DNA from 3 places in the Olsenella sp. HMSC062G07 genome. Region 3 is predicted to be linked to each of the others. Evidence: predicted binding sites of a transcription regulator. Region 3 holds the regulator's gene; each other region holds the start of a gene.

Region 1 (3,277 bases), on a different contig from region 3:
GGCTCGCCTCCTCAAGCTTATAGGAATCCAGTTGCCGCTTCCTCAAGCTTATAGGAATCCAGTTGCCACGTCCCCAAACCTATAGGTGTTCGCCTACGACACTCTCGAACCTATAGGAATCAAGGTGCGGCACCCTCGAACCTATAGGAATCAAGCAGCGGCACCCTCAAACCTATAGGAATCCAGCGACGGCGGTCTCAAGCCTATAGGTCCCCCACCGGATGCCCCAGATGCCCCTGCGGCACTCCGTGGCACCGACCTGCGGCTCCCTCTACAGGACGCCCAGCCTCACGAAGGCGTTGTAGATACCGTCGTGGTCAACGTCGTCCGTCACGAAGTCCGCCTGGAGCTTGACGTCGTCGTTGCCGTTGCCCATGGCCACGGACGTGCCCACCACGCCGAACATGGAGAGGTCGTTGCCGCCGTCACCAAAGGCGACGGCCTGCTCGGGAGCGATGCCGTAGCGCTCGAGCGTCCTGCGAACCGCCGCGTGCTTGCCGCCGTACCTGGGAAACGCGTCGACGAAGTGCTCGCTCCAGCGGGTCATCTTGATGTTGCTGGTGACCTCGCTGACGATGCCCGTCTCACCGGGCCCCAGATAGATGTTGAGCTGGTAGATGTCGTTCTCGAGCGCCTGCTCGATGTCGCCCTCGGGGAAGGTCATGGCCACGGACTCCTCTATGGCGCGCACATGATCGTCATGGCCGCTCAGGTAGCAGCGCCCCTTCTCCATGAAGAGAGCGTTGTAGCGACCTTCCTTGACCTGCTGGACGATGGCCCTGACGTCCTCGCGATCGATGTACCCGTCGTAGTAGACCTCGTCGCGCGTGAGGCAGAGCTGGCCGTTGAACAGGATGAACCCCTCGAAGGTGTCGATGGAGATCTCGTCGAGCTGGTACGGGGGGCGCCCTGTGGCGATGAAGCACTTCACGCCCAGCTTCTTGAGCTCGGCCAGGGCCATGAGGGTCGTCTCGGGGACCATGTGCGTCGCAAATGAGAGCAGCGTGCCGTCCACGTCAAAGAAGGCGGCTTTTATGTCGGCTGGTGGGTTCCAGATGGCCATGGTGCTCCTCGTGTGTCCGGCCTCGCGCGCCCCGGGCGAACCGTTCGCGTGCAAGACGTGTCGTTTCGTCGAATCTCCCCTGCTGACCAATGTAGCCATTTTTTTTCTTTGTGTCCTATCTACATGCAATTTCCTAGCTGCGCCTACCATGCTTTCAACACGGTTTCAACAAGGTTTTCGACCAGTTTTAACCTATATCTTGTGGTAATTGGAGTCTTTCTGTACCACAAATTGTGGTGTTCACGCGCTTGGACGGCGCAAGTTGTGGCATAGTTATCTTTGCGCGCATCGCGCAGATACACGTCGAGCGGCATCCGGGGGCTTCCAATGAAGATTATCAAGCGCAATGGCTCGGAGGTCTCCTTTGACCTTCAGAAGATCGTCAACGCCATCAAGGCGGCCAACCAGGAGGTTCCGGAGGCGGACCGGCTCAGCGAGCGCGAGGTGAGCTTTGCGGCCCTCAACGTGCAGGACGCATGCGCCCAGGCGGGCCACACCGTCACGGTCGAGGAGATTCAGGACCTCGTCGAGGACCAGCTCATGGCCCTGGACCGCTTTGCCGTAGCCCGCAAGTACATCATCTACCGCTACGTGCAGAACCAGAAGCGCCACAAGAACACCACGGACGACAAGATCCTCTCGCTGATCGAGTCCAACAACGAGGAGGTCAAGCAGGAGAACTCCAACAAGAACCCCAGCGTGGTCTCCGTCCAGCGCGACTACATGGCCGGCGAGGTCTCCAAGGACCTGGCCATGCGCGAGCTCTTGCCCGCCGACGTCGTCACAGCGCACAACGAGGGCATCCTGCACTTTCATGACGCCGACTATTACGCGCAGCACATGCATAACTGCGACCTCGTCAACCTCGAGGACATGCTTCAGAACGGCACGGTCATCAGCGGCACCATGATCGAGAAGCCCCACAGCTTCTCGACTGCCTGCAACATCGCCACGCAGATCATCGCCCAGGTGGCCAGCTGCCAGTATGGCGGCCAGTCCATCAGCCTCGCGCACCTGGCGCCCTTCGTGGACGTGAGCCGCAAGAAGATTCGCCGCCAGGTCTACGCCGAGCTGGAGACCATCGGCGCCCATCCCGACGAGGACACGATCTCCAAGATCGTCGAGAAGCGCCTGCGCGACGAGGTCTCCCGCGGCGTCCAGACCATCCAGTACCAGGTGGTCACGCTCATGACCACCAACGGCCAGGCCCCCTTCATCACGGTCTTCATGTACCTGGGCGAGGCCAAGGACGAGCAGGAGCGGCGCGACCTGGCGCTGTGCATCGAGGAGATGCTGCGCCAGCGCTACCAGGGCGTCAAGAACGAGGACGGCGTCTGGATCACCCCCGCCTTCCCCAAGCTCATCTACGTGCTCGAGCCTGACAACGTGCGCGAGGACGGCGCGTACTTCTATCTCACCAAGCTGGCGGCAAAGTGCACGGCCCGCCGCATGGTGCCCGACTACATCTCCGAGAAGAAGATGCGCGAGTACAAGCTGTCAAAGGGCGAGGTCGAGGGGCAGGGCGACGTCTACACCTGCATGGGCTGCCGCTCCTTCCTCACCCCCGACCGCTCGGGCAACGGCTTTGGCAACGTGGCCAACGCCGGCAACTGGGAGCCGGGCAGGCCCAAGTACTACGGTCGCTTTAACCAGGGCGTCGTGACCATCAACCTGCCCGACGTCGCGCTCTCGTCCGACGGAGACATGGAGCGCTTCTGGGAGGTCTTTGAGGAGCGCCTCGAGCTCTGCCACAAGGCCCTGCGCTACCGCCACGATCGTCTCCGCGGCACGCTCTCGGACGCCGCCCCCATCCTCTGGCAGTACGGGGCGCTGGCCCGCCTCAAGAAGGGCGAGACCATCGACAAGCTGCTCTACGGCGGCTACTCCACCATCAGCCTGGGCTACGCCGGCCTGTACGAGTGCGTCAAGTACATGACGGGGCACAGCCACACCGACGAGGAGGCCACGCCGTTTGCCCTCGCTGTGATGCAGCGCATGAACGACAAGTGCAGCGAGTGGAAGGCGGCCGAGAACATCGACTACTCCCTCTACGGGACCCCGCTCGAATCGACCACCTACAAGTTCGCCAAGTGCCTCCAGCGCCGGTTTGGCACGGTCAAGGGCATCACGGACCACGGGTACATCACGAACTCCTACCACGTCAACGTCCGCGAGGACATAGACGCCTTCACGAAGCTCAAGTTTGAGAGCGAG
Region 2 (3,277 bases), on a different contig from region 3:
GGTTGCAGACCACGAAGTCGCCCGGGCGCGTGGTGGTGACGACCACGGTGTCGCCGTCCTCGCTCTTGACCTCCTGCGAGACGGTCTCTATGGGACTCATGTTCTGCGCGATCTCGGTGCAGAGGTTCGAGCAGTAGATGACGCCCGCCTGCGGGTTGGGGTTTGCGCGGTTGACGGTGTCGCGCATGAAGGCGAAGGGCGTGCCCGTCTCGACGGCGCTCTTGATGACCAGGCGGACGACGTCCTTGACGAGGACGGTGCGCTTGGGAATGCGCGGGTCGGCCACGCACTCCAGATAGCGACGCTCCCACTCCTCGCCAAAGTAGTCCTCCAGGGCGTAGCCCTTGACGGTGAGGACATCATGCGGGCACATGAGGTTCCACTCCTGGTTGAGGTCCTGCTCGGCGAGCCGCCAGAAGAGGTCCGGATAGCACACCGCCGGGAAGACGTCGTGGGCCTTCATGCGATCGTCGCCGTTGTTGGTGCGCAGCTGGAGGAACTCGGGAAGGTCGCGATGCCAGACGTCGAGGTAGACCGCGACGGCGCCCGACCGCACGCCCAGCTGGTCCACGGCGACGGCGGTGTCGTTGATGACGCGAATCCAGCGGATGACGCCGCCGGCCGCTCCCTCAAAGCCGCGGATTGACCCGCCCTTGGCACGGACTTTTCCTAGGTACATGCCCATGCCTCCGCCATACTTGGAGACCTTGGCAAAGTTGTCCACGCTGCGATAGATGCCCTCGAGGCTGTCGGGCACGGTGTCGACGAAGCAGCTCGAAAGCTGATGGTGAGGCTTGCGGGCGTTGGCCAGGGTGGGCGTCGCCATGGTGACCTCAAGCAGGCTCAGCATGTCGTAAAAGCGGCGCACCCAGACCAGGCGGTCATGCTTCTCCCGCATGGCCAGATGCAGCGCGATGCCCAGGAACATCTCCTGCGGGCTCTCCAGGGGCACATGATGATGCGAGCAGATGACGTAACGCTTGAGGAGGAGGTCAAGCCCCGAATAGGTGAAGAGGTCGTCGCGGGTCGGGTCCATGAGGCTGGCGGCCTCGTCAATCTCGTCTTTGCTGTAGCTCTGAAGGATGTACTCGCCGTACAGCCCCAGGTCAGTAAGATGGCGCATCTTGCCGTAGAAGCTCGTGACGCCCTGCTCGCGCTCCACCTGGGCCAGGGCGCGACGATTCTGAAAGGCCAGGAGGCGCCCCGCGATGTACTCCCACCGCGGCGCGTCCTGCGTCGTGAGCTCGACGGCGGCTCGCACGAGCGCCTCAAGGCGCTCCGTGGCGCCCATGGACTGCTTGGCGAAGCCGCGCAGCTTCGCCGCGAGGGCAGAGAGCGCGTACTCGCCCTCGGAAAAGTCGCGCTCGATGCCCGAGAGGACCTCCCCCAGCTGGCGCGCGTCATCGCCGGCCATGCCGGCCTGCAGGCAGATGTCCATGCGACAGGCACGCTGCTCGCTGCGGCGATGACGGTACAGGATGTACGCCTTGGCGGCGTCGTAGTAGCCACCCTCCATGAGGGAGCGCTCGACGATGTCCTGGATGCCCTCCACCGTGGAGACGTGGCCGCCGGAGATTGCCGCCTCGACCTTCTCGAGCAGCGCACGTAGGTCTTCGTCCGCAGCCTTGGTCCCAGTCTCCACGAACGACTTCCTCATGGCCGCGACGATCTTTGCTCCGTCGTAGCCTTCCTTGCGTCCGTCACGCTTGGTAACCAGCATGTCCGCCCCATTCGCATCCTCGAGCAAATTGCTCCGCTCTTAATACATTTAGTATCCTGTGAAGTATGAGTCCACAATATGTGGTGCCCAAACGGGTTCCATGGTAACAGCTGCCCTGCGAGTATCAATTGAGAAAGTCGTTTCGTCGGCCGAAGGGCGGCGCGCCGCGCCGCCGAGCGCTTTAGGACGAGCGGATGGGAGGGCGGGTCCGGGTGGCGAAGGCGGCCGAAATCAAGCCGGATACCTGAGGGGTCCCGTTCAAAGTGTACGTTGCGAAGGGTACCTTTTACGTTTGCCCAGGATTCGTTTTTTTGCGACCCGTCCAAACGCGCACGTTACGCAAGACCCCCAGCGTATCAGGGGCAACACGCCTGCGGTCCGATTCCCGGACCGCAGGCGCGCGCTCGTTCGTGCCCGCGACGTCGCCCTATTTGACGCCGGCCTTCTGCCGGGCGCGCTCGATGGCGGCCAGCTGCTCGGGTGAAAGCCTGATGCCGTGAACGCGGGCGCCCGCCTCGCGCTCGTTGAGCTCCACGTCGCCAAAGGTGCCGTGCCGCCGCGTCTCGTCCACGTACGGCGCCACCACTTTCGTCGTAGGGTCGTTGGGGTTCACGATCTTGAACTCACCGCCCGCCCGATGGTTCTCCTTGGCGACGCTGATCATGAGCTTGATGCGGTTGAGCTGGTTGACCTCGGACGCACCGGGGTCATAGTCCACGGCGACGATGTTGCTCTCGGGATGCAGCTGCCGCAGCCGCTTGATGACGGACTTGCCCACCACATGGTTAGGCAGGCACGCAAAGGGAGAGCAGCACACGATGTTGGGCGTGCCGTGCTGGATGAGATCGGCCATCTCGGCGGTCAGAAGCCAGCCCTCGCCCATGGTGTTGCACAGCGACAGGATCTTGCTGGCCTTGTCCGCCAGCTCAAAGATGTCCTCGTATGGCTGAAAGCGCGAGGAGGCGGCGAGCATCTTGTTAAGCGGCCTCCTCATGGCGTTGACCATCTTGATGCCCGCCAAGTGCGTAAGGCGGCTGTGCGCCCTGGTGCCCAGCTCGGCGTTGGTGTTGATGGCGTTGGACATGCCAAAGAGGAAGAAGTCCACGAGGCCTGGGACGTCCGCTTCGCAGCCTTCGCCCTCGATGACCTCCACCACCTGATTGTTGGCCGTGGGATGAAACTTGACCAGGATCTCGCCCACCACGCCCACGCGCGGCTTGGAGCGGTCGTTCGTCAGGGGCAGCGCGTCAAAGCGGTCGATGGCGTCCTGGCACAGCCGATAGAAGCTCTTGCGGTCGGTGCGCGGAATCAGGGTCTTGGCGCGGCTCATCAGAGACTCAAAGAGCGCGTTGGCCGAGCCCGGCACCGTCTCGTACGGGCGCGTGCGGTACAGCAGCTGCATGATGAGGTCGCCAAAGAGCAGGGCGTAGACCGCCTTCACGATGAGTCCGGGCTTAAAGATGTTGAATCCCGGGGACGACTCGCCCAGACCGCTCGCGGCCGAGAGCGAGATCACGGGGACCTCCTCGTGCCCGGCGTCCTTGAGGGCCTTGCGGA
Region 3 (3,277 bases):
GGACACGGACGTGAGGCCCGTGCGCCCGCCGTCGGCGGCGCCGGAGGCGGACTCGACGAAGGAGGTGATGGAGGAGGCGCCCACGAGGCCGCCCATCCAGGCGGCGCAGGAGTCCACGACGAGAATCTCTCGCATGTTCTCCACGTTGTCGTCCTCGGTGAGGAACTCGCCCTGCTTCGCGACGGCCATGGCGGTGCCCATCGTGTCGAAGAAGTCCGACATCATGAGCGAGAAGGCCAGGATGAGCAGGGTGGGCGTCGTGACGACCTTGGCGAGGCCGATGACGCCGGCCTGGTCGGCCTGGAAGGGCGCCCCAAAGGACGAGAAGTCGGGCAGCGAGACGACGCCCGCCGGCATGGCCGTGAGCCCCAGGGGGATGCCCAGGACGACGGCGACGAGGATGCCCAGGAGCAGGGCGCCCTTGACGCCCAGCGCCACGAAGGTGACCGTGGCGACGATGGAGATGACACCCAGGATGAACGAGGGGCTCGTGACGTCGCCCAGCGAGACCAGCGTCGCACCGTCACCGTTGATGATGCCGGCATTGGCGAGGCCGATCATGGCGATGAACAGGCCGAGCCCCACCGAGATGCCATGGCGCAGCGACACGGGGATAGCGTCCATGATGGCCTCGCGCAGGCCGCACAGGACCAACAGCAGGATGACGACGCCCTCGACGAAGATGACGCCCATGGCGGCGTGCCAGTCGCCGTCGCAGTACGACGTGGTGGCAACGACGATCATGGAGTTGATGCCGAGCCCGGAGGCCAGGGCAATCGGTCGGTTGGCGAAGATCCCCATGAGAATCGTCATGACGCCGGCGCCAAAGCAGGTGCTGGTGATGGTGGCGGAGATGGGGACGCCCGCGCTCGAGAGAATGAGGGGGTTCAGGGCGATGATGTAGGACATCGCCAGAAACGTCGTCAGACCGGCGCGAAACTCCTGCGAGAGGGACGATCCCCTCTCGGACATCTTGAAGAGCTGTTCCATGCGTTCCTTCCTTCCAGCATGTTTGGATGGGTCCTTGCCGCCACGACGCTGGCTCGGCGGCATCGTGCGACGGCGTCAGACGCCGCTGGAGCCAAAGCCCTGCGCACCACGGTCGGTCTCGTCAAGGACGTTGACCTCCTTGAGCGTCACGACGGGGACGCGCTTGATGACGAGCTGGGCGATGCGCTCGCCGCGCTCGATGCGGATGTCATGGACCGGGTCAAGGTTGATGGCGCAGACCTTGAGCTCGCCGCGGTAGTGGGCGTCGATGAGGCCGGGGGTGTTGGCCATGGAGAGGCCCTTCTTGAGGGCGAGACCGCTGCGCGGCTGGACGAAGCCCCCGAAGCCCTCGGGGATAGCGACGGCGAGCCCCGTCGACACGAGGCGCCGCTCAAAGGGCTTGAGCGTCACGTCCTCGTTCGAGCGCAAATCAAGCCCCGCGTCGCCCTCATAGGCATAGCTTGGCAGCTGGACGGTGGGATCGAGGCGGCGTATGGGAAGGGTGATGCGGTCGGGCTGGTGCGTCATCGGGCAAGACTCCTCAGTTCCTCGCTGAACTCATCGACGTCCTTGAAATCACGGTAAACGGAGGCAAAGCGCACGTAGGCGACCTTGTCAACGTCGGCAAGACGCTGCAGTACCATCTTTCCCAGGTCCTGGGAGTCAACCTCGGACATGCCGTTGTCCCTAAGCTCCGAGACGATCTCGTCGATGAGGCCGTCGAGCTTTTCCATGGGGACGTCGCGCTTGATGGTGGCCGCGACGAGGCCCCGCATGAGCTTGCCCCTCTCGAAGGTCTCCTTGTGACCGTCCTTCTTGACGACCAGAAGGGGTATCTCCTCGCGCCGCTCGTAGGTGGTGAATCGCGTGCCGCAGCGAACGCATTCCCTGCGGCGGCGGATGGCGTCATTGCTCTCGGAGGGACGCGAGTCCACGACCTTGGACTCTTCGCACCCACACTTCGGACAGCGCATGTATCCCCCTATCAAAGTGACAACGGGACGATAGCATAAGACGTCCGGTCGCGGCAGGCCCGAGGACAATCGTCCTGAATATGAAACAAAGCAGGATGCCGGCCAAGCAAGGCCGCGATGGTGCCTGAGGCTGCCCCTGGGCGGGTCCCACCTAGGAGGCGGGGACGACGAGGCGGTCCCCCGGCCGGACGCGCGCCCCGTCGAGGTCGTTTTGAACGCCGATCCAGGAGGCGACGTCCTGGGTCGAGACGCCGTCCAGGCGGGACCTTTGGGCGATGTCCCAGACGCTGTCCCCCTGATGCACGACGACGACCTGCGTGGGGGCGGCCTCGAGCAGGGCGGCGGCGCGGCGCTGCGCCCCAGATAAGAGCAGGCCGACGGCAACGAGGGCCGCGAGCGCAAGGACGACGCCCGCCGCGGTGAGGCGCAAAGGCACGCGGGCGTGCCGCAACCGACGCATGGCCGGGACGTCCGCGCAGGACCTGCCTCCCGTGATGAGCGTGAACAGCGGGCGCTCCTCGTCCTCGGGAGCCCAGGCATCAAGGGCGGCAGAGGGCAGGGCAATGGCGGCGATGGCGGTGGGCATGATGGCTTCTCCCCTGTCGTAGGTAACTGGGATAGGTATAGCAGGCGGACCCGACAGGAATGCGATAGAACACACGTACTTAGAACACATGTGCTATACTACGAACATGCAGGGCGGCTGTCAAGTGAAATAAGAACATATGTTTGCATACCGCCCCGTCGCTCGGTGACCATCGCAAGGGGGGAGACATGTCCAAGGACAAGCTCAGCAAGAGGCAGGCGTCCATCTACGACTACATCTGCGGGTATACGGCCGAGCACGGCTATGCGCCCTCGGTGCGCGAGATCGGCAAGGCCGTGGGGCTCGCCTCCCCCTCCACCGTCCACATGCACCTTAAGGTGCTCGAGGAGCGCCAGCTCATTAAGCGGGCCAGCAACAAGCCCCGCACGATCGAGGTAAAAGGCCCGGAGCGTCCCTCCGACGCCGTCGGCGTGGCCCCCGCCGCCTGTGACGTCAAGGTCGCCATGCTGTCGCTGCCGCTCGTGGGCCGCGTGGCCGCCGGCACCCCCATTCTGGCCGAGCAGAACATCGAGGAGGAGGTCGCCCTGCCCGTCAGCCTGGTGGGTGACGCCTGCTCGTTCTTGCTGCGGGTCCGTGGCAGCTCCATGATCAACAAGGGCATCCTCGACGGCGACGTCATCGCCGTCCACGAGCAGCCGGACGCCTCCGACGGCGACGTCGTCGTGGCGCTCGTCGATGACGGCGCCACGGTCAAGACGTTCTATCG

The links. The regulator NrdR, encoded in region 3, represses ribonucleotide reductase genes. The targets are predictions, from matches to a motif close to AAACACNATATATNGTGTTT.
Region 1: a site for NrdR is predicted at 1,286-1,305, ahead of nrdD (anaerobic ribonucleoside-triphosphate reductase). Genes of this name have one in related genera too.
Region 2: a site for NrdR is predicted at 1,790-1,809, ahead of HMPREF2826_RS01175 (ribonucleoside-diphosphate reductase subunit alpha). Genes of this name have one in related genera too.

What each region holds. Positions count from the first base shown of each region.
Region 1 covers NZ_KV806944.1:120,789-124,065, reverse strand. Annotated here, with positions in the region: gene HMPREF2826_RS01235 (Cof-type HAD-IIB family hydrolase) at 272-1,063, opposite strand; gene nrdD (anaerobic ribonucleoside-triphosphate reductase) at 1,391-3,277, shown strand, end outside.
Region 2 covers NZ_KV806944.1:104,610-107,886, reverse strand. Annotated here, with positions in the region: gene HMPREF2826_RS01175 (ribonucleoside-diphosphate reductase subunit alpha) at 1-1,720, opposite strand, end outside; gene HMPREF2826_RS01170 (2-hydroxyacyl-CoA dehydratase) at 2,148-3,277, opposite strand, start outside.
Region 3 covers NZ_KV806951.1:896,947-900,223, reverse strand. Annotated here, with positions in the region: gene HMPREF2826_RS07160 (NCS2 family permease) at 1-990, opposite strand, end outside; gene dut (dUTP diphosphatase) at 1,066-1,518, opposite strand; gene nrdR (transcriptional regulator NrdR) at 1,515-1,964, opposite strand; gene HMPREF2826_RS07145 (LysM peptidoglycan-binding domain-containing protein) at 2,116-2,550, opposite strand; gene lexA (transcriptional repressor LexA) at 2,739-3,277, shown strand, end outside.